4 regions of the Comamonas sp. C24C genome follow, and region 1 is predicted to be linked to each of the others. Evidence: riboswitches for the same ligand, from Rfam matches in the RefSeq annotation. Region 1 holds a riboswitch; each other region holds the start of a gene.
What was found. Region 1 has a riboswitch for cobalamin ahead of ACLBXN_RS18090 (ABC transporter substrate-binding protein). Riboswitches for the same ligand answer to the same signal wherever they lie in the genome.
Positions count from the first base shown of each region.

Region 1 (5,661 bases):
GAAGAGCACTGGACGATTGATTCGCGAGCCGCGAGCAAAGACCTGCCTGATGCACAAGGCGCAGGCCATGCACCGAATGCAAACAAAGCGCTCGACATTGGAAGTATCAAGCGTTGTCAACGCCATCCAAGCGCTCTTTGCCGCCACCGGAAATCCATCTGCGAACGGCTGCCTTGAAGCAGTTGGCAGCGGTCAACTCACCCGCTGCGCTCCTCGGGTACCGACACCGCAGGCAGGCCATGGCCTGTGGACAGCGAAGTCAGGCTGCGCAGTCACGGCAGCGGCCATACAGCGTGATTTCATGGCTGTCGACCAGAAATCCCGATGGCGCCAGACTCGCCAGATTGCCGGGGCAGGCATGCACATCGAACACCCGCTGGCAGACCGTGCATTGGAAATGATGATGGTGGCCGTGCCCTGCCACCTCATACATGGGGGTGCGCTCGGGCAGGTGCACCTCATGAAGGAATCCCTCTTCGGCCATCGCCTTGAGTGCCCGGTACACGGTCGCAATGCCAAGCCCGGGCAAGGTTGCCTGCGCCAACTCCAATACCTCCTGTGGCGCAAGCGGCCTGCCGGCCTCTGCCATGGCCTGCTCAATGGCCGCGCGCTGCTTGGTGGATCGTTGCTTGGAGGTGTTCATCGTGGCGAGGCTGGGTCAATAGCGACAGGAGGCAGTATTGTGCCGTGGCTCGATCCTAGAGGTACTTGAGCCAGGTAATGTCGCGCCGGCGCTGCTTGAGTGCGGCAAACCAGCTTGCTGCGGGATACAGAGCCACGGCCAGCAGCGCTGCGATCACCCATAGCCAAAGCAGGCTGCTCAGTCCGAACAACTGTCCCTGGTTGGCCCCCCAGAACGCCACTGCCGCCAGGTACATGAACTTGAGCACGTACAGGTGCAGCACATAAAAGAACATGGGGGCGGCCCCCAAGGTGGCCAGAATTTGCAACCCGGTGCGGCCTGCGGCGTTCTCGAAGGCGCACAGCAGCAGCAAGCCGATACCGAGCGTCAACATCAGGAACAACAGCGAAGGCGGATACTTGGTGACGTTGAGCCAGGACATCAGTGTCTGCAGCGCATTCGCACCGGCCAGCCAGGGCGCATCTCCATAGACATTGAGCGTGCGCAGCAGCGCAAAGCCCAACAGGGAGGCGATGCCTGCCATCAGCAGACAGCGGCGGCGCTGCGCCGAATCACAGGCTTTACCAAACCACGGACCGATGCCGTAACCCAGAGCAATCACGCCGATCCAGGGCAGCAGAGGATAGGACGTGCGCAGCTGCACTCCGGCCAACTCCAGCCAGCCACGGTCATGCAGGATCGCCCAGGGTATATGCATCACGTGGCCCGCAGGAAAATGCAGACCATTGAGCAGGTTGTGCCCCGCAATCAGCACCAGCCCCAGCAGCAGCAAGGCCTTGCGTGGCAGCCATACCAGCACCGACAGGGCCAGCATGGACAGACCGATCGCCCAGATCACCTGCAGAAAGATCTTGGCGGGAGGAAATTGGAAGGTCCAGGCAAAGTTGACGACCGTCACCTCCAGCAGCACCAAGAACAGGCCGCGCCGCCACAAAAAGCCGGACGCGGTGCGCGCCTGAGCAGCACCGGCATGCCGGCTGGCATACAGATAGGCCCCCAGGCCCGTCAAAAACACGAATACCGGCGCACACAAATGGGCCAGCATGCGCGGGAAAAACAGGCCGGGCGGAGTGTCCGCCACCACCATGGGGTCGGGAATCTGCAAATGCAGATAAAAGGTTTCACGGACATGGTCGAGCAACATGAACAGCATGACGAGACCACGCAGCGCATCGATCGATTGCAGACGGCCAGCATTTGCTGGTGGAGAAGACAGAGAGGACAAGTTGCTTGCTTTATTGATATCGAATTATCAATATCATAACAATTCATACCCGGTGTCTGGCGCAGACATGCTCGATTTCACGCCCGCTTCCAATGCGCAGGTCGAGGACCCGGTCGACAGCCCGAGCCTTGGACAGCTCTCTCAAGCTTCACATGAGACGCTGCATATGAACGGTCTGCCATAGCGGATCTTCTTCACGCTCGATCACCGCAAAGCCCTGCCTTTGCCAAAACTCAAGAGCTCCCGGCAGGAATGGATGGGTGTGCAGATAAAGCACCTGCACCTGCTGGGCCAGAGCATGGCGCATCAGCACATCCAGCATCGCCTGCCCCACGCCTGAGCGCCGGAATTGCGGCGCGACAAACAGGCGCACGACCTCGACCACCTTCTGCGGTCCGAAATCCAGTTGCGCAAATCTGCCGTCATAGTCCCGGCAGGCAATCGTGGCCTGCACTCTTTGGTCAGCATCGAGAGCCGCCAGCATGCAGCCGCTACCCGATAGGTAGGTCTCTTCGAAATGGCGAAGATCCTCGGGAATTTCCAGTGAAGCGATGCGCCCGCCGAACATGGAAACACGTGCGCTTTGCAAAAAGCTGTGAACCTGATGCAATTCACGAACGCGCTGGATGGAAATGTCTTGCAAGCGGGGCATGGAGAGGCAACCCGAGCTCATTCGTCGTCTTGGCTTGGGACTGATTGCTACAAAATCAGCTACATTACCGCAACTTTGGTTTCGCAAGAACATGCGTGCGCAGCGACGAATGCATGAGGGAATCCAGTGGTCAGGCACCTTCGGGGCCGGCCCGTGAAATGGAACTGCCCCCGCAACTGTAGGCAATGAGCCAGCCATCACACAGCCACTGAACATCTGTTTGGGAAGGCGATGAGCCAGCGATGATTTGCCAGTCAGGAGACCTGCCAGAGCACCAACCATTCATTGCCGGCGGGGTGCCCGGGAAGTGAGCATTTCATCGCTCCGCTAACGTGCTGCCACTCAGGGCAAAGTTCAGGCGCGTGTCCTGCTATGTCTTCCAAGGTGCTTTTCGCCGCTTCTGGAAAGATATTCCGATGCTGCTTCGAAGCCTTGCCAGCACTGCCCTGCTCGCTACCGCATTTTCCGCTCATGCAACCGACTTTCCTGTGAAGCTGCAAAACTGCGGCTACACCCTCACTCTCGACAAGGCGCCCACCTCGGTGGTCACCATAGGTCAGGCCGGCACCGAAATGCTTTATGCCCTCGGCCTGGGCGACAAGGTTGTCGGAACAGCGCTCTGGTTCAACCCGGTACAGCCCCGCTTCAAGGCCGTCAACGACAAGGTGCCACGCCTGTCCGACAACATTCCCAGCTTCGAGTCGGTCCTCGGCAAGCGCCCCGCCTTGGTGGTTTCGCAATTTGAATGGATGGTGGGCAAGGATGGCGTGGTGGGCACGCGCGAGCAATTCCATGATCTGCGCATCGCCACCTATGCCATGCCAGCCGACTGCGAAGGCAAGAACAATCTCGTGGGATCGGACGGCACGCGTACTGCCAGCTACGACGTGAAAGCCCTGTACAAAAGCATTCGCCAGCTGGCCCAGGCCTTTGATGTCGAGGACCGCGGCGAAAGCCTGGTCAAAGAGCTGAGCAATCGCCAGACCCAGGCCGTGGCCAAGGTCAAATCCTCCGGGCTCCAGAACCTGTCTGCCGCACTGTGGTTCTCCAGCGCAGACCTGGCCGCCGACCCCTATATGGCCGGCAAGAACGGCGTGGCCGGCTACATGATGCAAGCTCTGGGCTTGCGCAACGTCATCACATCCGCAGAGGAGTGGCCGACCGTGGGCTGGGAGACGATTGCCAGGACCAATCCCTCGATTTTGATCGTTGCCCGCATGGACCGTCGCCGCTTTCCTGCAGACGACTATCAGAAAAAGCTGGACTTCCTCAAGAAGGATCCCGTCACCCAGCACATGGATGCCGTCAAGAACGGCCGCATCGTGATCGTGGACGCCGACGCCCTGCAAGGCTCCATCCGCCAGGTGGACGGCATGGAGCAGATTGCCAATGCGGTGCTGAAGATCGAAGGCCTCGCCAAATAAGCCAGGCATCAACGAAGTCCGCATGCCGGCGCACCTTGCCCGGCCGCTGAGCCATGAATACCTACACGCAGAGCCTTTCCAGACCGCTTCTACCGGCAGGCCGGCTGCTGCGCGCCGCCCTGCTTGGGGCCGCAACAGCGGCCTTGCTGCTGCTGGCCATCGTGTCCGGCATAGCGATTGGCGAGACCGATATCTCCGCGCGCATCGTGTACCAGGTGCTCGCAAATCAAATGCTGGGCACCAGCTACGTCATAGACCCCATCAATGCGGGCATTGTCTGGAATTACCGCCTGAGCAGAGCCCTGGTCGCAGCCAGCTGCGGGGCCGGGCTGGCCGTCTGCGGCGTTGTTCTGCAGTCCCTGCTGCGCAATGCCTTGGCCGAGCCCTACCTGCTGGGCATTTCAGCAGGTGCTTCCACGGGAGCCGTGCTGGTTTCGGTCGCCGGCCTGGGGGCGGGCTTGGTCTCGATGAGCACCGGGGCTTTCCTCGGAGCGGTTTGCGCATTTGCCCTGGTGGCCTTGCTGGCCCATGCCGCTGGCAATGGCGGCCTGCGTAATGGCGGGCAAATCGTGCTGGCCGGCATTGCGGGCTCGCAACTGTTCAATGCGCTGACATCGTTAATCATCACCAAGTCCGGCAGTGCCGAGCAGGCGCGCGGCATCATGTTCTGGCTGCTCGGCAATCTGAGTGGCGTGCGCTGGCCCGATACGGTTTTGACGGCAGCGGTGGCTATGGCAGGAGTGCTGGTGTGTCTGATGCATGCCCGCTCTCTGGATGCATTCACCTTCGGCAGCGAATCGGCCGCGGCACTGGGAGTGCCCGTGCGTCGCGTGCAGCTGACCCTGCTGCTGGCAGCTGCCTTGATGACAGCCGTCATGGTTTCCGTGGTCGGAGCGATTGGCTTCGTGGGCTTGGTGATTCCTCATGCGGCCCGTCTGCTGGTTGGCGTGCGCCATGGGCGCCTGATCCCGGCCAGCGCCTTGATCGGAGCCATCTTCCTGATTGCCGCCGATGTGGTTTCACGCACCCTGATCAAGGGACAGGTTCTGCCCATTGGCGTCATCACCGCCCTGGTCGGCGCGCCGGTGTTTGCCGGCATTTTGCTTAGAGGCAGAAGAGGTCATGCATGACGCCTGACACCCTCGCCAAGCCGGACATGGTCGCGCTTGAAGCATGTGATATCAGCTGGAAGACGCGTGGCACAGCCATTGTCCAGCAGGTCTGCCTGCAAGTGCAGCCGGGTGAAATGCTGGGACTCATAGGGCCTAACGGCTCGGGCAAATCCAGCCTGCTGCGACTGCTATCCGGTGTGCTCAAGCCCAGCTCGGGCGAGGTGCTGCTGGGGGGACAGGCACTGCGGCGTCTGCCAAGGCGCGCCGTGGCGCGCCGGCTGGCCTTGGTGGCGCAGGACGCCGACACCCTCGATGCCATCACCGTGGCCGAGGCCGTGGAGCTCGGGCGAACGCCCTGGCTGTCTGCGCTGGCTCCTTTGTCGGCCGCCGACCTGAGCATCGTCAAAGATGCGCTGCGCGATGTCGGCCTGCTTTCCAAGGCAGGCAGCCGCTGGAACACCTTGTCGGGCGGCGAGCGCCAGAGAGCACATATTGCACGGGCCCTGGCGCAACAGCCCCAGTTGATGCTGCTTGACGAACCCTGCAACCACCTCGATATCCACCAACAGCTGTCGCTGATGCAGCTGATCCGGGAGCTTCCCATC
Region 1 is NZ_JBKFBC010000010.1:95,925-101,585, reverse strand. Features, by position in the region: gene ACLBXN_RS18105 (Fur family transcriptional regulator) at 260-643, opposite strand; gene ACLBXN_RS18100 (DUF1624 domain-containing protein) at 699-1,868, opposite strand; gene ACLBXN_RS18095 (GNAT family N-acetyltransferase) at 2,017-2,613, opposite strand; cobalamin riboswitch at 2,580-2,805, shown strand; gene ACLBXN_RS18090 (ABC transporter substrate-binding protein) at 3,009-3,944, shown strand; gene ACLBXN_RS18085 (FecCD family ABC transporter permease) at 3,998-5,074, shown strand; gene ACLBXN_RS18080 (ABC transporter ATP-binding protein) at 5,071-5,661, shown strand, end outside.

Region 2 (5,661 bases), on a different contig from region 1:
ATTCTGGACTGCGCCACGCAGCAGGATCTGCTGCGCGAACTCGGCCTCGAAGCGGCAGGCGCACAGCCCGATGCCGACGAGCAGCTGCTGGAACGCATCGATGCCTATCTGTGCGAACTCAAGGAAACCCAGATCCGCGATGGCCTGCATATCTTCGGCCGCTCGCCCCAGGGCCAGCTGCGTGAATCCACCCTGCTGTCGCTGGCGCGCTACCCAGGCAGTGGTGGCAACGAGCAAGGCCTGCTCAACGCACTGGCCGCCGACCTGCTGCCGGCCATGGACTGGAACCCGCTGGACATGGATGCCGCCGCGCCCTGGAACGGCCCGCGTCCGGCCGCGCTGCAGCAGCAGGCTGCCGGTGCCTGGCGCCATGGCGGCGACGCGCGCGAGCGTCTCGAGCTGCTGGCCCTGCAGGTCATTGCCCGGCCCGAGCTGGCCCGCGACTGGCCACACACCCTACAAGTGCTGACGCGCATAGAGCAGCAGATTGCACCGTCACTGGACGCCTGCGGCCCTCAGGAGCTGCTGCAGTTCTCGCGCGCACTGCGAGGATGCTTTGTCCCCCCCGGTCCCAGCGGATCGCCCTCGCGCGGGCGCTGCGACACCTTGCCCACGGGGCGCAACTTCTACACCGTGGACACCCGTGCCATCCCCACCCAGACTGCCTGGGCGCTGGGGCAGCAGTCCACTCAACGCCTGCTGGAGCGTTATCTGCAGGAGCATGGCGAATATCCGCAAGCCATCGGGCTTTCCGTCTGGGGCACGGCCACCATGCGCACCGGCGGCGACGATATCGCCCAGGCCTTTGCCCTGATCGGGGTTCGTCCCAAATGGGCGGCCGGCAGCCAGCGCGTGACCGACTTTGAAGTCATTCCCGCCGTGGGGCTGCGTCGCCCGCGTGTCGACGTGACGCTGCGCATCAGCGGCTTCTTCCGCGATGCCTTTCCCAACGTGGTGCAGATGTTCGATGCTGCGGTACGTGCCGTGGCCGAGCTGGATGAGGACGCCGAGGACAACCCTATCCGCGCCCGCATGCTGCGTGACACGCAAACCGCCATGGAGCAGGGCCTGAGCGCCGACGCGGCCCGCGAACAGGCGCTATGGCGCGTCTTCGGGGCGCCTACAGGCAGCTACGGGGCCAGCATGCATGAGATGCTGCGTAGCGGCCAGTGGACCGACGCAGGTGACTTTGCACGCCACTACCTGCACTGGGGTGCCTATGCCTACGGCCAGCAGGCCGATGGCGTGCCGGCCCGCGCCGCTCTGGAGCGGCGTCTGCAGGCGTTGGATGTGGTGCTGCAGAATCAGGACAGCCGCGAGCATGACCTGCTGGACTCCAGCGAGTACTACCAGCATCAGGGCGGCATGGTGGCGGCCGTGCGGCACCTGGGCGGCAGCGACCCTGCCATCTATCATGGCGACCACGGCAATCCTCAGTCTGCCAGGATTCGCTCCCTGGCCGAGGAGATCGGTCGCGTGGTACGCGCCCGCGTCATCAATCCCAAGTGGATTGCGGGCGCCATGCGCCACGGCTACAAGGGCGGCTTCGAGATGGCGGCCACGGTGGACTATCTATTCGGCTTCGATGCCACCACCGCGCTGGTCTCGGACCAGCATTACGCCATGGTCACCCAGGCTTATGTGGAAGATGAGAGCGTGCGCCAGTTTCTGCGCCAGCACAATCCACAGGCGCTGGGCGATATCGTCTCGCGCCTGCTGGAAGCCATAGACCGTGGCATGTGGGAGCAGCCCGGCGAGCATCGCCAGAGCCTGCTGGCCCAGATGCTGGAGCACGAAGAATTCATGGAAGGACAGGTTTCCCAATGAGCCCCAACCACGATCCGGTACCCGTATTCCCTCTCTCTGCCATACAGGGACAGCCCACCCTCGTGCTGGCTCTGCTGCTGGCCGCGATCGAGCCACAGTTGGGCGGCGTGCTCATCCGGGGCCCGCGCGGCACGGCAAAGTCCACGGCAGCACGTGCGCTGGCGGATCTGCTGGCACCTGCACCATTCGTCACCCTGCCGCTAGGTGCCTCCATCGAGCATGTGACCGGCAGCCTGGACCTGTCCAAAGCTCTGGCGGGCCATGAAGTGGCTTTTGCGCCGGGCCTGATCGCCAAGGCGCACGAAGGGGTTCTCTATGTCGATGAGATCAATCTGCTGCCCGATGCCATCGTCGATGTGCTGCTTGATGTGGCAGCCTCCGGCATCAATCGCATAGAGCGCGACGGGATCTCGCACAGCCATGCTGCACGCTTTGTGCTGGTCGGCACCATGAACCCCGAGGAAGGCATGCTGCGCCCGCAGTTGCTGGACCGCCTGGGCCTTTGTGTGCAGTTGGATAATGCCCAGGACCCGCAGCTGCGCAGCAGCATCGTCAAGGCCAGGCTGCGCTTTGACCTGGACCCCCAGGGCTTTGTGCAATCCCATGCGGCCCACCAGCAGGAGATCCGCCAACGGCTGGCGCAGGCCCGCAGCCGTTGCCGCAATGCCTCGGAACTGACCTGGAGCGATGCCGTCCACGAGGCCGTGGCCCTGCAGTGCATTGCCGCCCAGGTAGACGGACTGCGTGCCGACCTGGTCATGCTGCGCGCTGCACGCGCCCTGGCAGCCTGGCAAGGCAGTCACAGCATCACGCCAGCCCATGTGGCCGAAGTCGCGCCACTGGTACTGCTGCATCGCGCTGCGCAGCCAGACCCGGGCAGCGCCAGTCAGCCCCAGCAGACTCCCGCAGGCACGCCTGCGGCCGTGCCCGCTGCGCCATCCGGCACGGACCGCAAAGACCGCACGGAGCCTGATATCCAGGCGTCAGCATCCCCTTCAGCGGCCTCCCGCGAACCCGGCGCCACCGGCTCCTTGCCTCAAGACGCCGGCCCGGGCCTCGAACAGCCGCCTGCCGGCTGGGGTCAGGCTCAAACCGTGAGCAGTGTCGTCTTCGAGCCTCAACAGGCCGATGCCATGGCTCAGGCAGCCCTGGAGGCCCTGGCCGCAAAAAAAGCCCGGGCCTCCGGTCTGCTGCGCTGAGCGCCGGCCGGGGGCAAGTCGGCTCCGCCAACCAAGGTCTGGCCCTGGCCAGCCATGCCGTATCCAGCGCCCACAAGATGCCAGGGTCATCGATTGACTGGACTGGCACTCTGCGCCAGCGCCAGGGGCTGCCGCTGGCACCCGCCCATCTGCGCTGGCACCAGCCCGAGGGAGCGGTGCGCAGGCAACACCTGTTCCTGCTTGACTGCTCGGCCTCCATGGTGGAGAGCGGCGCATTCGCCCAGGCCAAGGGCCTGCTGCTGCAGTGGCTGCGCCGGGCCTATCTGCAGCGCGAATCCGTGGCCCTGCTGTGCTTCGGCGCAGGCCGGCTGCACTGGCTGCTGGAGCCCACGCGGGCGCCACGCTGGAATGCCGATCTGATCGAGCCGCTGCGCGGCGGTGGCGGCACGCCGCTGGCCCAGGCCCTGGAGTCAGGCTGGCAGATGGCGGCCAGATACTCCCGGCAACCATCCCGCCTGTGGCTGATCAGCGACTTCCGTAGCCCCGATGTGCTGCAACTGGAGCGCGGCCCCATACCTGCCCTGGCGCAGATTCTGGTGGACTGTGAAGCCGCTGCGGGCCAGAACAAGCGTCTGTTTGGTGGTGCCGAGAGGCTGGCAAAGGCCTGGCCGGATACTCTTCGACTGCCGCTGAAATTCAACTAAAAATCGCCTCTACCGCTTAGCAGGCAAGCGCTAGCAGCTATCCATTTTGATAACCATCCAACAGGGCATCACACTGCCCCTGTTCGCCCTATCGATACTCAGCGACCCCACAGGCGGCAGGAAAGCGGCCGCCAGGCCGATGAATTGGGCCGTATGCACCAGGTTATCGCGTAAGATCGCGCCACCACAGGTGCCTCAAGGCGTGCTCTGCGCGCGGAGGTGAAACGAGAAGCAGGTGAATGGAATCCCCATCAATCCTGCACTGCACCCGCAACGGTAATCAGATATATGGCGATGCACGCTCTGGCCCACGGCCATGGCCGCCACTGCGAAAGCGGGAAGGCGCATCGACATGCCACCCTCAGGTGAGCTCTGTAAGTCCGGAGACCGGCCTGATGTGTACAAGGCGCAGCGGGATTGCATGTGGCTTGTGATATGCCAACGCCTGCGTGCGGCTCATCACCTCTTCATTTCCCTCTGCACATTTTGTTTGTCTGGCCCGGGTATCGGCCAAACCGACCGTGGATGACCTATGTTGCATGGAATTTGCCAGTCAGATTTGTCCCAGCGGGCCGGCCGTGCCCTGGCCTCGTCGCCTGGAGCAACGCTTGTCCAGCCCTGAGACCATCCAGATTCGCGGCTGGTGTCCCAGCACCTGGAAGCCCATGCAGGCACAGGACGGCTGGATCGTTCGCGTGCGCCCTCGCTGCGCGTCTCTCAGCGCCGCTCAGTGGCTGGTACTGGCCGAGCTCGCGCGAACCCACGCCTCGGGCCAGATCGAGCTGACGCGCCTCGGCAACCTGCAATTGCGCGGCGTGCACGAATCGGCGCTGCCTGCCCTGCGCGCGGCGCTCGTTGCCTCCAGGCTGGCCCCTGCCGATGAACAGACAGATCTGGCGCCTGCCGTGCATTGCACGCCGTTCTATGCCAGAGGAGATCGCACCCATGCGCTGGCTCTGGCGCTTTCCGTGGCGACGGCGCGTGATCTGACTCCCCTGGCCCTGCAACAGCAGGACATTCCTGCCTTGCCCGGCAAATTCGACATGCTGGTCGACGATCCGCAGCGCCACCTCCAAAGCCTGAGCTCAGACCTTCAGCTATGGGCCTGCGCCGATGGACGCTATGGGCTTGCCCTGGGCCAGTCGGCAGACTGGTATGGTTTCGAGAGCGCACCGGCGGCCGTCCAGGCCGCCATACGGATTGCACTGTGGTTTGCCCGTGAGCGCAGCGCGCAGGCGGCAGGCCGATTGCGCGGCCTTGCAACGCCCATCGACCTTCAGGCCTGCGGACTCGCCAGGGCCAGTCATCACCTTGAGCCCCGCACTCAGGACAAGACCACGGCCAGGCCGTTGCGGCCCGGAGCGCTCAACCCTCACGGCCTGCTGCTGGGCGCCCCGCTGGGGCGCCTGGACGCATGGGCCATACAGAAGCTGGCGGCTCTCATGCCCGAACAGGCAGAGATCCGGGTCACGCCCTGGAAATCTTTGCTGCTGCCGAACAAGCACCTGGATTCACTGCCGGCCCGGCTCGATTCCTGGGACTGGATCAGCCAGTCCACGGATGTGCGCCTGCGGGTCTCGGCCTGCACTGGCGCCCCCAACTGCCCTCAGGCCCATATCCCGGCCCAGTCCATGGCCTTGCAGTTCGCCAGCTCGCAGGCGGCAGACCGGCACCTTCATATCAGCGGCTGCGCCAAGCTCTGTGCCCTGCCTGCCGATGCGACAAATCTGGTATTTGCCAGCCAGGACACAGCGGGCCAGATATGGCTGCACGCCAGCCCCGCCGAAGCACAACCATCGGTCCGGGCCTCCATTCCCTATCGGCCTCTGGACCCAGATCCTCACGATATACAGCAACAGCTCAATGACCTACAACTATGAAAAGTGCGGTGAAGAGATTTACCGGCAATCGTTCAGCATCATCCGCCGCGAGGCCGATCTCAAGCGCTTCAATCCCGTGGAAGAGCGGGT
Region 2 is NZ_JBKFBC010000002.1:608,454-614,114, reverse strand. Features, by position in the region: gene cobN (cobaltochelatase subunit CobN) at 1-1,827, shown strand, start outside; gene ACLBXN_RS06475 (ATP-binding protein) at 1,824-3,026, shown strand; gene ACLBXN_RS06470 (vWA domain-containing protein) at 3,104-3,691, shown strand; cobalamin riboswitch at 3,863-4,101, shown strand; gene ACLBXN_RS06465 (nitrite reductase) at 4,300-5,571, shown strand; gene ACLBXN_RS06460 (precorrin-8X methylmutase) at 5,555-5,661, shown strand, end outside.
Region 2: another riboswitch for cobalamin. It lies ahead of ACLBXN_RS06465 (nitrite reductase); the one in region 1 lies ahead of ACLBXN_RS18090 (ABC transporter substrate-binding protein).

Region 3 (5,661 bases), on a different contig from region 1:
CGGTCTGCCGCTGCGCTCGCTCAGGCGCACCTGGGCATGCACGCCGTAGACCTCGGCAATGGTCTGCGCGGTCAGCACCTGGGCCGGCGTGCCCTGTGCCACCAGTTCTCCTGCCTTGAGCAGGTACAGGCGGTCGCAGTAATGAGCGGCCAGTGGCAGCTCGTGCAGCGCGGCCAGCGTGGTCAGGCCCAGGCTGCGGATCAGGTTCATCAGCTCGAACTGGTGGCGTACGTCCAGGTGGTTGGTGGGCTCGTCCAGCACCAGCAGCCTGGTCTGCTGGGCCAATGCCCTGGCCATGAGCACGCGCTGCTTCTCGCCCCCCGAAAGGGTGGAGAACATGCGCTGCGCCAGCGACTGGGCACGGACCTGAGCCAGGGACTGGGCGACGATGCGGAAGTCTTGCTCGCTGTCCCGGGCGAAAGAGCTCTGGTGCGGCGTGCGACCCATGAGCACCACATCGCAGACGCGCAGATCGAACTCGCTGACGCTTTCCTGGGTCAGCACCGCCATGGAGCGGGCATTGTCGCGAGCGCTGCGCAGCCAGACGTCCTGTCCGTCTATGCAGACCGCACCGCTGGCAGGCCTGAGCATGCGGTAGATCATGCGCAACAGGGTGGACTTGCCGCTGCCGTTGGGGCCGAGCAGGCCGACCAGTTCGCCATGCCGGATATGCAGGCTGATGTCCTTGACAATGGAGGCGGCTGCCGTCTGCCAATGCAGGCGGCTGGCCTCCAGCAGGCAGCAAGCGCTGGGTGCGGAACTCACGGATTGCCCTTTTCCCGCACGCTCTTGCGGCACAGCATCCAGACAAAGAAGGGGCCGCCCAGCAGCGAGGTGATGACCCCCACGGGTACTTCGGCGGGGGCAAAGCTGATGCGCGAGAACACATCGACCCAGATCAGGAAAATGGCACCTGTGAGAGCGGCCACTGGCAGCACGCGCCGGTGCTCGGAGCCGACCAGCATGCGGGCGACATGGGGCACGATGAGGCCGACAAAACCGATCGGACCCGTCAGCGCCACCAGCACGCCCGTCACCATCGAGACCAGAACGAATAGCCAGCGCCTGGTGCGGGTGGTGTCCACTCCCAGCGTGGCGGCGGTCTCTTCGCCTGCCAGCAGTGCATTGAGTGAGCGAGCCTGTGTCAGCAGCAGGGCCACGCCAGCTGCCAGCAAGGCAGCCGGCAGGCCCAGCTCCTGCCAGCGGGTTCCGGCCAGGCTGCCCAGGGTCCAGGTGAGCACGGAGTTGGCCAGCTCGCGCTGATCGGCCGTCAGCACAATCAGGCTGGTGACGCCGCCCAGGCAGTAGGCAATGGCCACGCCGCCCAGAATGAGTCGCGATGCCTGCAATCGTCCATTGGCATGGGCCAGAAAGTACACGGCCACACAGGCCAGCAGCGCGCCGCTGAAAGCGCCCAGCGGCAAGGCCAGCTCGCCGGCGAATGCCAGTGCGCCGAAGGCCAGCACGCTTACGGCACCGACCGACGCACCGGAGGAAACGCCCAGCAGATAGGGGTCGGCCAGCGGATTGCGCACCATGGCCTGCATGGCCACGCCCACCAGCGCAAGGCCAGCGCCGGTCAGGGCTGCGAGCAATACGCGCGGCAGGCGCACGCGCCAGACAATCTGGTACTGGGCGCTGCTCCAGCTGCCCGAAGGCCAGTCCAGGCCCAGTCGCTGACCCAGCTCATAAGCCGTGATCTGCCAGGCTTGCCCGGGGGCGATCCGTACCGGCCCCAAGGTGATGGCCAGAGTCAGAGACAGCAGCAGCACTGCCGCCAACATGGCCAGCCATAGCTTCAGCTGATGGCGTTGCTGGACGAACATCTGTGTCAACGGCTGGGTCATGGCTGCAGCAGGGGGGGGTCCCAGGTGGGCATGGCGCCAGCGGGCCCGAAGCGCGAGGCGAAAGCCTGTGCAAGGTGTCTCATTGTCATTAGCCAGGGCAGACGGTCTGCATGCTGGTGACGAGATCGGGCGGAGGGCGGGACTCGCAGCCTGTTGCCGTCACGCTGCTCCCCGCAGACGCTCGTTGCACATGCCGACTGCCGGGACTGGGTCCGGGTGGTCAGCGCTCAACAGGCCGGTATCCGGGCTGGCAGATTGCGCGAGGCATGTCACTTCGCCTTCCCGGCGTTGCCGCGCACCTCGTCGAAGAGGCCACGTAGAACACCAGTGACAGACTCCTGCAAGCGCAAAAGCCATGAAGTGGTTTGATCTGCTTACCGTTGCGGGGGCAGCCAAGGCTTTGAACCTTGTTCCCGTTTAACCCGATGAAGCACCGGGCACCTGTCGCATGGAGAAAAAGCCTGCGGCACGGCCGTGCCGAGACTTGTTTCAGCAAAAAATTATATAGCAGCGCATCCAGACATCGTCTGGGAGATCAGGGCGATTCCTTTGGGGCAGCGAGGCACAGCTCAAGGTAGGCGTCGCGTTCAGCGAGGCTCTGGTGCAAGTTCAGGCACTGTGGCGACGCTGCCCGTGATCGATATCCGATGCCCAAACAGGCTGCAGCCGCCTGAAATGTCGGCGGCGGCTGTTTTTGAGTGGCTGCAGTCAAAACTGCGCTGACATTTGTGCACAAAATAGAGGCTGAGAAAGCCCCCGATTCTGAGGACATCATGAGCATCTGGTCCATCGACGCACAGACCGTCACCCACAGCATTCAGCTCGCTGTTGCGCCGGTTTTTTTTCTGACTGCCGTGGCCGGCATGATCGGCTCCGTAGCGGGGCGGCTGGCCCGCATCATTGATCGCGCCCGCAAGCTGGAGGAAAGCCTGCGCACCCTGGAGGATCACGATCTGATCGCCCGCCATCTCAAGGAGCTGCATTTTCTGCGCGAGCGCGGGCGGCTGGCCAACGTCTCCATTGCGCTGCTGACGCTGTGCGGCATGTGCATAGGGCTGACCATCGTGCTGCTGTTCGTGGGCCAGGCCTACGGCGTCAGCGGCCACGGCTATGCCGTGTTCAGTTTTTTGCTGGGAGTTCTGGCCTTTGTGCTGGCGCTGTGCTGCTTTCTCTGGGAGACCATCATGGCGACACGCATTCTGGACTTTCATATGCTCAGCCAGGCTAGGGCGGCCGTGCGCCATGTGGCGGAGTCCGAGCGCCGTCCCTGAGGGGTCTGCGAGACATGTTTTTCCTGCCTTTGATCCTGGTGCCCATCGTTTTCCTGATGGCACTTGCTCGCCTCTATCAGATTCCCGTGCAGCTGCGCTCGGGGCGGTTGCGGCTGGTCGAGCGTGGCAGGCCGGGCTTGCGCCTTGCTACCTTGCTGGCCTATGTCGGTCTGCTGACGGGTAGCGGGGCATTGCTCGCGGCCTTGGTGTATGCGAGCTTTTTCGCGCCACAGCGCTGGCCCGCCTATCTGCACCTGGCTCCTTATGTGGCGCTTTATCCCTTGCTGTATCTGGCTGCCGCATGGGTGTTCTATTACGGCCTGAAGAAGTCTGCTGCCGCCTGAGCTAGTCCTGCATGGGCTCCAGCCAGGCGGTCGCAGCATGGATGATGCAGTCGGTCAGACGCTGCAGGCTGGCCTGGGCATTGCGGGTGTGAGCCCAGTACATGGGAATGTGGAGATCTCTGCCCGGCAGCAGTTCCATCAAATCGCCACTGGCCAGCTGCGGGGTGATCAGCTGCGCCGGGTGCATGCCCCAGCCCATGCCCAGTTCCACGGCTCGGGTGTAGCCCTGATTGGAGGGCAGAAAGTGACGTGCATTGTTGCGCCGTCCGTCCAGTCCCAGACCATGGAGCCATTGGTCCTGCAGGCTGTCCTTGCGGCCGTAGTACATCATGGGCGCCTTGGCCAGCATCTGTGCCAGTTCCCGGTCCGACTCGGCTTGGGCCAGATGGCGCTGCACAAACTCCGGGCTGGCCACGGCGATATAGCGCATGCGGCCCAGCGGCCAGGTGTTGCAGCCAGCAATCGCCGAGCCCGTGGCGGTGACGGCGGCCATGACTTCACCTTCCTTGATGCGTTTGGCCGTGTGGTCCTGGTCGTCAATGCTGATGTCCAGCAACTCGTTGCCATCCTGCGTGAAAGCCGCCATGGCATCCATGAACCAGGTCGACAGGGAGTCGGCATTGACTGCCAGCTTCAGCGTGGGCAGGGCGGTCTGGCCTTCGGGGACCAGCTCGGGATTCTTGCGGCGCAAATCGTTTTCCAGCAGCGCCACCTGCTCCACATGCAGGCACAGGCGTCGTCCGGCCTCCGTGCCGCTGCAAGGCGTGCCTCGCAGCACCAGCACCTGTCCCACGCGCTCCTCGAGCAACTTGATGCGCTGGGAGATGGCGGAGGGGGTGACATGCAGCTTGCGCGCCGCACGCTCGAAGCTGCCCTCGCGCAATACCGCGGCAAGCGCTTCCAGTCCTGCGTAGTCAAACATTAGAAATTCTTCATTGGATTGAGTAAATGTAATTTTACTTAATTGCTCCGTGGAGCAAGAATCCGGGCCGGTTTGGAGGAGTCAGCGGCTCATGGATATGACAACTAATTTTTATTCCGCCTGGATTGCAGGCTTTACGGTGTGCGCTTCGCTCATTGTTTCCATCGGTGCCCAGAACCTGTATGTGCTGCGTCAGGCAGTGCAGGGCGAACATGTGAAGGCCTGCGTGGCTCTGTGTGTGCTCAGCGATGGGCTGCTGGTAGCGCTGGGGGTGGCCGGCATGGCGCAGATGCTGACCAGCTATCCGGCATTGGCCCAGTATCTGACGCTGGGCGGAGCTGCATTCTTGCTGGCCTATGGTCTTTTCGCCTTGCGGCGCATGTGGCTGGCTCCGGATGCAGCCATGGAAGCCGGCGAGCGCAGGGCGGCACCGCGCGGGATGATGAGCGTGCTGGCTGCGCTGGCGGCCATCACCTTGCTCAATCCCCATGTGTACCTGGATACGGTGTTGCTGATGGGCTCGATTGGTGCCCAGCAGGAAGGTGCGGGCCGCTGGTCCTACGTGGTGGGAGCTGCCTCGGCCAGCTGTCTCTGGTTTGTGCTGCTGGCGATGGCAGGGCGCCGTCTCAAGCACCTGTTTGCCAACCCCGGCGCCTGGCGCGTCATGGATGGCATCACCGGCGTGATGATGCTGGGTCTGGCCTGGTGGGTGGCGAGCAGCGCATTTGGAATGGACGTCTGAGTCTCAGGTCGAGCCAGCGCTTCGCACTACGGATTGCTGCGCAGGCGCTGGCTGCGGTTCAAGCCGCTGCAGCCTGCTCCCACAGACCCACGGCTTCGATGAGGTTCCAGCTATTGCATTCGATACGGTAGTGGCCTGTGGCTCCGGTTTTCTGGCTCTGGCCCTCGATCACCACAATGTGCTTGCCATGGCGCTGGGCTTGCGAGATCGGGCGGATCTTGTCGTAGTTGTGCTTCTCGGCAATGTCGCCGCGAAAGGCAATCGTCACCTGCTCGCGCCGGGGGAAGTAGTCCTTGGCATATTTGTCCAGCGTGCGATCGGCAACCAGCGTGGCCATATCGGGCGGGGTGGCGGAAGAAGTGTTCATCGTGTCTCCTCAAGAGTGGACTCTTGTTGTGTGCAGAACCTGAGCAGGTTTATGACGCAATTGTTGCATTTTGTTTCCGGTGGCGCCAGTGCCAATCTCCATGGCAGATGGCAGCCATCGTTCTGCACCAACTCGGGCCACAAGGCAGAACTGCCTCATGGCGCGGAC
Region 3 is NZ_JBKFBC010000002.1:621,815-627,475, forward strand. Features, by position in the region: gene ACLBXN_RS06505 (ABC transporter ATP-binding protein) at 1-765, opposite strand, end outside; gene ACLBXN_RS06510 (iron chelate uptake ABC transporter family permease subunit) at 762-1,826, opposite strand; cobalamin riboswitch at 2,064-2,307, opposite strand; gene ACLBXN_RS06515 (DUF2721 domain-containing protein) at 2,621-3,118, shown strand; gene ACLBXN_RS06520 (hypothetical protein) at 3,133-3,462, shown strand; gene ACLBXN_RS06525 (HTH-type transcriptional regulator ArgP) at 3,464-4,384, opposite strand; gene ACLBXN_RS06530 (LysE/ArgO family amino acid transporter) at 4,476-5,126, shown strand; gene ACLBXN_RS06535 (hypothetical protein) at 5,185-5,493, opposite strand; gene ACLBXN_RS06540 (Lrp/AsnC family transcriptional regulator) at 5,649-5,661, opposite strand, start outside.
Region 3: another riboswitch for cobalamin. It lies ahead of ACLBXN_RS06510 (iron chelate uptake ABC transporter family permease subunit); the one in region 1 lies ahead of ACLBXN_RS18090 (ABC transporter substrate-binding protein).

Region 4 (5,661 bases), on a different contig from region 1:
GTCAGCAGACAGATTGGCGTAACGCTTGGAGCGGCGAGCCAGTTGCAGATCCTTATCGGTATCTCGCGGATCCTGGAAGTCCACCGAACCTTGCAGATTCACCATACCCAAGCGGGTGGTGGCGGCCAGGGTGATGCCTTCGTAACGGGCCTTGGCCACGTTGGCATAGCAGCCGCCGTAAAGGCCGGTATTGCCCGCACAGGTGCCCGTCCCACCCACATAGTTGATGAGATTGGATACATTGTTGCGATAAAGCGTGGCCGAGAAGCTGTCGCTGCCCTGGCCCCATTTCAGGCCCAGTTCCACATTGCGGCCTTTTTCAGGCGACAGGCTGGCATCGCCGTATTGGCTGAAGCGCTGATAGAGCGTAGGTGCGCGAAAGGCAGTGCCGGCCGATGCGGTTGCGCGCCAGTTGGGCATGAACTCATATGCATACGCAGCGCTGCCCGTGGTGTGGCCGCCGAACTCGCTGTCGCGGTCATGACGGGCGTTGAGCTGCAGCGTGTGCTTTCCCGCGTGCAATCCGTAGCCCAGTGCCAGCGCGTTCTGGGAGCGATTGCGGCTGCCGATATCCAGGCCGTTGTTGACCAGCTTGTCCTCGCGGCGCTCCAGCGCGGCCGTCACGGTCTGCGCTCCCAGCCGCCACTCATTCTGGAACAGATAGCTGTGCAGACGCGTGTCGGTTTCATAGACACTGGGCTTGGTCTGGTAGAAATCGCGTGACTGCGTGTACTGAAGGCGCGTGCTGTAGATATCGCTCCACTTGGCCAGCCAGTTCAGGCCTACCGCATTCATCTTGTAGATGCTGCGGTCGTCGGCCATAGGGCTGGTCTTGGAGACAGTGGCGTCATAGCCTGCGTTCATATAGCTGGTCAGAGCTGTGGCCTCAACACGTTGATTGCTGCTGATCTGGTAGCCCACACGGCCGTTGAAGGCGTTGCTGCGATAGCCATCCGCATCGGGATTGAAGCCCGCAGAGGTCTTGGCATTGAAGCCGTTGCTGCTGGCATGCGAAACACCCAGGCTGTAATCCCAGCCCGCAACGCCGCCGCTGATGCCTGCCTGAGCCTTCACCGTGCCACGACTACCCCAACCCAGACCCACATAGGGCTTGGCTTGGCCCTCGCCCTTCTTGGTGAAGATCTGCACCACGCCGCCCACGGCGTCTGAGCCGTAGACAGCCGCCGCCGGGCCGCGCAACACTTCAATGCGGTCGATCGCTTCCAGCGGAATATCCTGCCAGGATGCACCGCCCGTGGACTGGGAGTCCACGCGCACTCCATCGACATAGACAGCGGTGAAACGCGTGTCAGCACCGCGCAGATAAACGCTGGTGGTCGAGCCAGCACCACCGTTGCGCACCATCTGCACACCCGGTAGACGCGAGAGCACATCGGCCACACCCACGGCACCCGCAGTTTCAATCGTTTCACGACCCACCACCGACATATCGGCCACCAGATCCGACAAAGGCTGTTCGATGCGATTGGCGGTAACCACGGTTTCTTTCATCTGCACCGCATCGGCCTGCGCAGCTGACTGAGCCTGTGCGGCAAACGCCATGGCCAACGCAGATGCCAGCAAGGTGGGACGGAGAACAAAAGAGGAGGAGGCGCGTGCGCGCGAAGCCACCTGCGCCAGGCGCAGGGACGAAGATTGCGGACTCATGGAAAGCACACTTGAATACGCCCATGCCAGCCTACCCGCCGACATTGAGCAAACATACCTGCACACAATGCAGGCAACCCATGTTGGCCGGTATCCGGGCTAGGCGAATCATCCTCTTGCCGGCCTTCCCAGCGCGCAGCGCCAGTGGCCATGGGGGAAAAGGCGGAATGCCGCAGCATTCCATTCGCCGACCGTTGCGGGGGCAGCGCAGGTTCGGAGAGCCAGTGCATCTGGCCAGCCCCTCCCTGCTTCCCGTTGAACTGAGACCACAGAAAAGCAGCCTCGAGCACCAACAGGCGTCCATTGTAATGAGCGCTACGCGGCGCAAATCCTTCATTCGAAGTAGCCTTGCGCGGTTCAGGTGACGATTTTTTACCTTAAACACGCGTTTGAGGCACACAGAACTTGCGCAGCACGCTACGATTTTGAGAGAAATATTGCAGTTTCCCGACTGCGGCAGTCAAGCAGGCCGTGCTCTGGCGCAAACTGCGAATTTGCCTGCACATTTATACTCACCCACGGACTGCAAGACCTACAATGGCAGAGTCTATGACCACCCAGCCCTCTCTTGATCTCATTGCCGAGCGCGTAGAGCGTCTGCTGGTGCGCCACGAGGAACTGCAGCGCACCAACACCCTGCTCACCGATCAGGTCATCGCTCTGACGCAAGAGCGCGATTTGCTGCGTCTGCGCCTGCAGGCCGCTCGTGCGCGCGTCGATGCATTGATCGAACGCCTGCCCGCCAACCAGGGAGAGTGACAGCCGTCACCCTCCATCACCAGACCCGCCACTGACGCCCATGAAGCAGATCGATGTGCAAATCATGCAGCAAAGCTATGTGCTGACCTGCCCCGATGGTCAAGAAGAACGTGTACAGGAAGCCGTTCGCCGCGTGGACGAAGCGATGACCCGCATCCGCGACAGCGGCAAGGTCCGCTCGCGCGAGCGCGTGGCAGTGCTGGCAGCCCTCAATATGGCGTTCGATGTGCTCGACCGCGATGCCCAGCAAGCCCACATGGCCAACGCCCAGGCTGAAATGCAGGCACTCGCTCAGGAGCAGAGCGCGGCCTCCGAAGTCAGTGCCGCCGCCCAGGCCGAATTGCAGCGTCAGCAGGAGCTGGCAGAGCAACTGGTGCTCAGGCTCGATCAGGCTCTGGATGCTGACGCCAGGCTGCTTTGATCAGTTAACCTCGGCAACAAAGCAGTCATGAGCTGCGCACGACAGCCAATACCCGCTAGAATCAAACCGTCTGCAAATCTGCCGGTTTTTATATTTCCTTGAACCAATGCTCAACGAGCATGGGCTTGATAAATCACCTATTGAGCGTGATCGTCTCGCGTCAGATGAACCCAACGATAGGTTGCTCTTGCCCACCTGAACCCCCGGTTCAGGATGACGAGCCGGTGGCATTTGCAGACACCTTTACCGACAAGCTGTTGATGTAGTTGGTTTACAGCCATGAACGTGGCCCAAAAATCAAACAACGCCACGCTAGGCATCAACAACTTGCAAATCTGGATTGATGATTGGCCCGCATTGCGGGCCTTTTTCTTGCCCATAGCCTGAGGCCATTCCGACAGCAGACCTTGATCTGCGCTGGCTGCACCCAAGGCTTTAGGCCCCCCCCCGGAAATCGATGCTCCGGCAAATCCCGGCTGACACACCTGCACCCGCAACATGCCCAAGCGACTTCAGACACGCATGCAACTTCAGCCCTCAGCCGTCTGCGCAAGCGCCCGCCATTCCTGGAAGCACCCGAAGGTCAGTTATGCGCATCGGTGAGCTCGCGGCACTCACAGGCTGCACACCCAAGGCGCTCCGCCTCTACGAGGCCCACGGTTTGCTCGGCACCGTGGCGCGCAGAGGCAGCTACCGCAGCTATGGCCCTGAGGATGTGCAGCGCGTGCAATGGATTCGCCAGGCGCTGGCACTGGGATTTCGCCTGGCTGCGCTTCAGCCGCTACGCGCCATCGACACCGCCGCGGGCGCCGCAGCCGTCCTGGAACTGATCCAGTCCCGGCGACGTGCCATTGCCGACGAGCTGGCGCAGTTGCAGGCTGCAGACACCGCTCTTGCGGCGCTGAGCGTGGAGTTGGCCAGTTGTGAGGACTCAATTGGGTGCGTGACGCCAGACAGGCTCCCGATCCGATCCAGCGCTTGACTTTGTCCCACGGGGCAAGGTGATGCTGGCGGCCTCCAAACTCCGCGAGCCTCCATCGCCATGTCCCGTCGCATCCTCATCATCCTCGGCCAGCCCTCTTCCCACAGCCTGTGTGCAAGCCTGGCTCACACCTATGCCGACGCCGCGCGCCAGTCCGGAGCCGAAGTACGACTGCTGTCACTTGGGGAAATGTATTTCGATCCCATCCTTCGTCATGGATATGCGCATGTCCAGCCGCTGGAACCCGACCTGCGGGATGCACAGATCGACATTGCCTGGGCTCAGCATCTGGTATGGGTCTATCCCATCTGGTGGGGCGGACTACCGGCGCTACTCAAGGGCTTTCTGGATCGTATCTTCCTTCCAGGCTTCGCCTTCAAGTACCGAGCCAATTCCGTGTTGTGGGATCGCCTACTGACAGGCCGCACCGCCGAACTGATGGTGACCATGGACTCCCCGCCGTGGTACTACAGATGGGTACAGCGCCAACCCGGTCACCGGCAAATGAAGCAGACCATCCTGGAGTTCAGCGGGATCAGGCCTGTGCGTGTGCACAGTTTTGGCCCGGTGATCAACTCCAGCGATGCAGCGCGAGCGGGCTGGATCAAACGCGCATGCAAGCTGGGTGCTCGTGCAGGCGCCTGAGCTCTGTTTCCCCATGCATTGCACATGAGAGGCGGGCGGCGGGTGAACTCCTTGTGCGAAGTTCGTCGCATGCAAGGCATACGAGTATCGACAACTGTCGGTCGGGTGCAGCGCCCCCGCAATCACGGCGGCGTACAATCCGTCCCTGACTTACTTGTTGTCCTGCAACACCTCGGGCACCACATTGGCTGGAGTTGATTCGGAGGCGGCCGCCTTGCGCTGAGCCTTCTCCTCCTTTTTTTTCTTCTTCTCCAACTCGCGTTGCCGTTTTTCGAAGGGATAGTTTGGTTTCGGCATCGGAGCTTCCTTGGAGTTTTACGCAGCTCACCATAACCGATATCCCGGTGTGCGTCATGCGCCGGACATGGCTGGAGCGGACAATAAGCTGCCTCCGGCTAGTCGTTTTGCCCCAGGACGATGAGAACCGCGCCACCGAGGAGCAACAAGACTGCCAAAGCCAGCCAAAGTTCGAGATAGGCAATACTGCCCCGTGCATCCAAAGCAAATCCCGCCGCGCACGACAGTGCAGCACTGACCAATAACAGTGTTCCCAATTTACTGCGCAGCATGGCTTGTGTCCGTGCTTCTCTCTCAATGATGGCTTGATGACGGCAATGCCGACCAGGCATCCCAGCCGCCATCAGCTTCCGAATACCGGGATCGGCCCAACGCTGTCTATTTTCGACGATGACCATAGCTTGCGAAGCCAAGTCTCAAGGGTTTTGTTACCGAAGGTAGAACATAACTCCTGCGTTTCAGGGGCCCACTCGAGCATGGGTTCAACGAGTCGTAACATCGAAACCCAGAAGCCTCCCGAGCCCGACACCCAAAGCGTTTGCGCATGCACCATCTGTACCAAGCTTGACGCCGAGGACATGGCCTGACAGCAGGGCTTGGCAAACAAAGCAAGCAGGATCCCGGAACTGGTAAGAAGAAGAGTTAAGCTCTGCGCCCGAGGAATGCACGTGCTCACACTGAGAGCAGGTGCAGGCAGCGGCTCAGTTTAGTTGGAGAGTTGAATGAATGGTTCCGCGATAGCGGCACTGCTACCGGTGATTGCATTGATCGGTACGGGGTTTGGCGTAGCACGTGCAGGACTGGTGCGGCAGACAGCAGTCAAGGATATGTCCAATCTGGTGTTTCTGCTGCTGCTGCCGGCACTGCTGTTTCGCACCATGGCGCAGGT
Region 4 is NZ_JBKFBC010000002.1:513,327-518,987, reverse strand. Features, by position in the region: gene ACLBXN_RS06055 (TonB-dependent receptor domain-containing protein) at 1-1,668, opposite strand, end outside; cobalamin riboswitch at 1,737-1,977, opposite strand; gene ACLBXN_RS06050 (hypothetical protein) at 2,218-2,427, shown strand; gene ACLBXN_RS06045 (cell division protein ZapA) at 2,468-2,848, shown strand; gene ACLBXN_RS06040 (MerR family transcriptional regulator) at 3,438-3,830, shown strand; gene ACLBXN_RS06035 (NAD(P)H-dependent oxidoreductase) at 3,891-4,475, shown strand; gene ACLBXN_RS06030 (hypothetical protein) at 4,626-4,772, opposite strand; gene ACLBXN_RS06025 (hypothetical protein) at 4,871-5,170, opposite strand; gene ACLBXN_RS06020 (AEC family transporter) at 5,495-5,661, shown strand, end outside.
Region 4: another riboswitch for cobalamin. It lies ahead of ACLBXN_RS06055 (TonB-dependent receptor domain-containing protein); the one in region 1 lies ahead of ACLBXN_RS18090 (ABC transporter substrate-binding protein).